DNA from 2 places in the Streptomyces sp. NPDC088747 genome. Region 2 is predicted to be linked to the other one. Evidence: riboswitches for the same ligand, from Rfam matches in the RefSeq annotation. Region 2 holds a riboswitch; the other holds the start of a gene.

Region 1 (2,454 bases), on a different contig from region 2:
CTGGGTGTTGGGCCGGCCGAAGGTGCGGTTGCGGCTCACCTCGCACGCCGCGCGCGGGCAGGTCGTCGCCCGCGTGTGCGACGTCGCTCCGGACGGCTCCTCGACACTCGTCACCCGGGGTGCGCTGAACCTGTCGGCGCGCCACGGCCGCGATCTGACGGTCCCGTGGAATCCGGGCACCACGGAGGACGTGGTTCTCGAACTGAACGGCATCGGCTACGCCTTCCCGCCCGGACACCGGATCCGCCTCTCCGTCTCCTCCGCGTACTGGCCCTGGATCTGGCCCCAGCCGGGCTCCGAGGCGGGCCTCACCCTCGACCCGGACGGCAGCGCCCTCGAACTCCCGCTGCGGGAACGGCAGTCGGACTTCCCCATCTCCTTCGAGGAACCCGAGGAGTCCGAGCCGCTGGGAGTGGTCGTGCCCGCGACCCTGGACGAACCCCGGCCCGAGCGACTGGTGGTGCGGGACGTGGCCAAGGGCGAGTGGCGACTTGAGGTCGACCCCCGTTACGGCGGCACCCGCGTGTATCCCGACGGTCTCGAGTTCACCGAGGACGCGTTGGAGACGTACACGATCAACGAGTCCGACCCGCTCTCCGCCCGCGCCCGTTCGACCTGGTCGATCCGCCTGCACCGGCCGGACCTGCCGTGGGACGCGCGGGTCTCGACCACGTCCGAAATCTCCTGCGACGCTGAGGACTTCATCACCTTCAACGAGGTGATCTGCCGGGACGGGGACTCGGTGGTCTTCCACCGGACCTGGGAGAAGCGGATTCCGCGGACGGCGGGATAGGGCGGCAGAGGCCGGGGGCAGAGGTGGGGGTAGAGGTAGGCAGCTCCCTGCCCCCGGGGCTCCGAGAGCGGTGTCCGGATTGTGAATAGATTGGACGCAGTGCCGCTTTGTTCCTGCTTGGTCGCGTGAAATGGGTCACGTCCGGACAAGATCGCCCTCTCGGACCGTCGCACAATTAGCCGTTCGCTAAAGGCAAGTTGAGTTTCACATTCCGGCACAATCGGGCGATTAACCCTGCCGTATGCCGAGGCGAAAGTGATCTACACCGGCAAATCTGGCCTTGTTCCGGACATGTGCTCTCGCATACGTTCACGTCGATCCAGGCGGAACGCCGAATCCTGCCGCCGCCCGGACCCCACCCATCCACACACGCTCACGGCAGGAGCGGGGGACCCAGGTAAGCCGCCGATTCGGACACGGATCGGCTCGGGGTGAAGCCGCACCCACCCATGCGGCCGGGCAGCTCCCGCCCGAACCCGACAGCTCACCTCGCAGGCGACGGAGAGGAATTCGTCATGCCCGCAGGCAAGCACCGCCGTCCCAGGACCAGCCACCTCACCCGCGGCGTCGTCGCCGCCGGAACGGGCGGAGCCGCGCTCGTGCTCCCCCTGGTGACCGCGACCGGCGCACACGCCGCCACCACCGCCGTGCCGGCCCAGGCGACCGCGGCGACGAAGGCCGCTCCGGCCGCCGTCCCCGACGTCAAGCTGGTCACGTACAAGGTCGTCTCGGGCGACACACTGTCCAAGATCGCGCGGGAGCGCACCACGGGCGGCACCTGGCAGACGCTCTACAAGGCCAACGCCGCGGTCATCGGCTCCGACCCGATGATGCTTCGGCCGGGCACCACCTTGACCGTGGGCACGAAGGCGACGAAGACGACCCAGGCCGCCGCCGAGACCGCCACGAAGTCCGCGGCGACCTCCGCGACGTACACCGACGACCTCGACGGCTGGATCAAGGAATCCCTGGCCATCATGGCCGAGAAGGGGATTCCCGGCAGCTACGACGGCATCTACCGCAACATCATCCGCGAGTCCGCGGGCAACCCCGTCGCCATCAACAACTGGGACTCCAACGCCGCCGCCGGTACCCCCTCCAAGGGCCTGCTCCAGGTCATCGACCCGACCTTCACCGCGTACCACGTGGCCGGCACCTCGACGGACCCCTACGACCCGGTCGCGAACATCACCGCCGCCTGCAACTACGCCGCGGCGAAGTACGGCTCGATCGACAACGTCAACGGGGCTTACTGAGTCGGCGGTTTCGGCGGTCTTCGGGGGGATTCGGCTGGGCCGCTGAGCGGCCGTGCGGCCGTGGCTGCCGCCGAATATCGGGTGACTGTTCGCGGTCGGGGGCGTTACGCTCCCCTCGATGACGACTCAAACCGTTCGTAGATTGGGGGTCCCATCCGCGCAAGGTGAGTGCTGATGCTCACTCAGGACGCGAATGGGGACTCCCGCTTTTCCTTCTGGCCGCGCGTGCGCGAGTTCGCCGTGCCGCCTTCCATGATCGAGACCGCGACCGCCCGCCGCCTTGCCGGGGACTGGGCCGGGGCGTGTGCCGCCGCGGGCATCGACGTCGATCTCAGTCCGCGTTCCGTGGCGCGCAGCCATGGCCGCGATCTCGCTGCCCGGATCCGGGCCGACCTCCGCCATCTG
Region 2 (2,454 bases):
CTCTGCCGAGCGATCCAGCCTCGGTCTCCACGGCCCGGAATTTCGTCGCCGAAGTGCTGGCGGAATGGGGCGTGCCGGGGGACTCCGAAGTCGCCGACACCGTACGCCTGATCGTGTCCGAGCTGGCCACCAACGCCGTACAGCACACGTTCGGGCAGTCCCCCACCTTCCGAGTGGACGTCCGCCTCGAACGGGACGAACACCTGCGCCTCGGCGTCACGGACAGCCACCCGCGTTTCCCCAAACGACTGCCCGCGGCCGTCCAGCAGGACAACGGCCGCGGGATGGTGATCATCCGCTGGCTGACCGCCGAGTGCGGCGGCAGGCTCACCGTCCGGCCCACCCGTGAAGGCGGCAAGACGATCTCCGTGGAACTGCCCTGGACGGCACTGGTCGAGCCGGTGTCCGCCGGGGGGCCGCAGGAGTCCTGAGGCGTCGTCCGGCGGCGGCGGGAGTTCCGGGACGCGTCTCGGACGGGCCGCGCGGGGGGCCACGGCACTGGGCCTGGCTCACTCTCCGAGGGCTGTGAGGGCTGTGAGGGCGGGACGGGCCGCAGACGGCCGGTGTGCCCGCACCCTGATGAGGACGGCCGCCAGGAGCACGCGGGGGAGTGTGGCGACGTAGAGGGCGTGCTGTGCCGTGTGAAGAGGCTTCCCGTGGGGCGGCGGCGGCACAGCGCGCCGCCGCCGCCCCACGGACAGGTCAGCTGACCCGGCCGTACCAGACGCTCCTCGTCCAGATCTTCTGGAGCTTCACAACCTCCCCCGACTTCGGGGAGTGCCAGATCTTCCCTTTCCCGGCGTAGATGCCGACGTGGTACACGCTCCGGCCCGAGTGGAAGAAGACGAGGTCTCCGGCCTTGCGCTTCGACGCGGAGACATGGTGCGTCTTGTTGTACTGGGCCGCGGCCGTACGAGGCAGCTTCTTGCCCGCCTTCTTGAACGAGTAGAGCGTGAGCCCGGAGCAGTCGAAGCGGCGCGGGCCGGCGGCTCCGTACTTGTACGGGGCGCCCTTCTTGGAAGCCGCGACCTGAAGTGCCTTCGTCGCCGGGGTGGCCGCCGCGGCGTCGGAAGCGACACCGGGGACCACGAGGCTGCCGCCCACGGCGGCGATGGTGAGAGCCGAGGCCGTCCCGGCCCTCGTCCACAGCGACGGGACACGATTGAGCGCAGTCATGCGCAACCCTTCGTCAGCCGCCTGTGAAGGATGACCTGTCGGATTCGGGCTGGCGAAGTAGCCCGGCCGCGTACTGCGGCTTCACCCCAAGGACCGCCCGGATCGCTCCGGCGGACCGTCGTGCTGGGTCCTCCACTCCTGCCGATGCACATCTGTCGACCGGTCATCCGGGCGGCGGCAGGACTCGGCGTCCGCCCGGACCGCCCCGCCGCTGCGGCGGGGGCTTGTCGTCGGAAGGGATCTTCACGCATGGATGTCTGAAAATCCGAGCGGAAGCGGTGGTTTGTGGGCTTACTCACCACTCACCCGTTCGGGTGGACACCCGCCGTTCGAGCGAGTGTCCAGGGGCTCGACGACGCCCGTACCAGCGACGGAGGGCTCAAGTCGCCATCCGCGCTACGCGCGTTGCGCAACTTCTCCGGGTCGTCGGAAGGACCCGCGTCTACGCCAACCGGGGGTACGTCATCTGGTCCGTTTGAACCGCCGGGCGGACGTTTCGCGAGGGCGTCGAAACCGGGCGCTCAGGTGCCGGGGTGTCAGCGTTCCAGGTGCCGCCGGGCGATGGTCCAGCGGTCGGCAGGGCAACGGTCCACGTGCCGAGGTGTCAAGGGTCTCGGCGCGGGCGTGTCAGTCCTCGGAGCCCGGCGGCAGGGCGACCCGGGCCGCCCGCCGTTCGCCGTCGAGGACGCGCAGGGCCTGTGCCAGGGTCCGGGCGTGCACCTCGCTCTCGCCCCGCTGGTGCATCACCGTGAGGGCGTCCCGGAGTGCCGTCGCCTTGACCACCAGCGCCTGGGCGGCCCGCAGGCCCCGGTAGGTGTCCCCGGCGCGGGCCGGGTTGATGCGGCCGAGCAGGTCGACCACGTCCAGGTAACGGTCGATCAGCTCCGCTTCCGCGCGCGTCAGCGCGGGCAGCGGAGGGAGTTCGGGTGGGATCACCGGCCGCTCACCTCGCGCCGGGTGCGGGCCGGCGAGCCTTGCGGCTCGGGATGATCCCGTCGACCAGTCCGTACGCCAGCGCCGCCGGCGCGTCCAGCATCTTGTCCCGCTCGATGTCCGCGGCGACCCGCTCCGGGATCTGACCTGTGTGCCGCACGAGCATCTCCTCCAGCATCCTCCGAGTACGCGTCAACTCCTCGGCCCGGATGGCCAGATCAGAAGCCTGCCCGTGGATCGGCTCGGGAAACGAGGGCTGGTGGACCAGCACGCGGGCACCCGGCAGCGCGAACCGCTTGCCCGGGGTGCCTGCCGGCAGCACCGCCGCGGCCGACGCGGCCTGCC

What was found. A riboswitch is a leader RNA that binds a small molecule or an ion and turns the genes downstream of it on or off. The one in region 2 is predicted to bind cyclic di-AMP.
Region 1: another riboswitch for cyclic di-AMP. It lies ahead of ACIP79_RS40670 (LysM peptidoglycan-binding domain-containing protein); the one in region 2 lies ahead of ACIP79_RS03725 (C40 family peptidase).

Annotation. Positions count from the first base shown of each region.
Region 1 is NZ_JBIVKZ010000026.1:143,091-145,544, forward strand. Features, by position in the region: gene ACIP79_RS40665 (CocE/NonD family hydrolase) at 1-793, shown strand, start outside; cyclic di-AMP (ydaO/yuaA leader) riboswitch at 1,154-1,304, shown strand; gene ACIP79_RS40670 (LysM peptidoglycan-binding domain-containing protein) at 1,309-2,049, shown strand; gene ACIP79_RS40675 (hypothetical protein) at 2,224-2,454, shown strand, end outside.
Region 2 is NZ_JBIVKZ010000001.1:746,134-748,587, reverse strand. Features, by position in the region: gene ACIP79_RS03730 (ATP-binding protein) at 1-431, shown strand, start outside; gene ACIP79_RS03725 (C40 family peptidase) at 703-1,176, opposite strand; cyclic di-AMP (ydaO/yuaA leader) riboswitch at 1,179-1,344, opposite strand; gene ACIP79_RS03720 (hypothetical protein) at 1,804-2,112, opposite strand; partial or broken gene ACIP79_RS03715 (ATP-dependent Clp protease proteolytic subunit) at 2,120-2,454, opposite strand, start outside.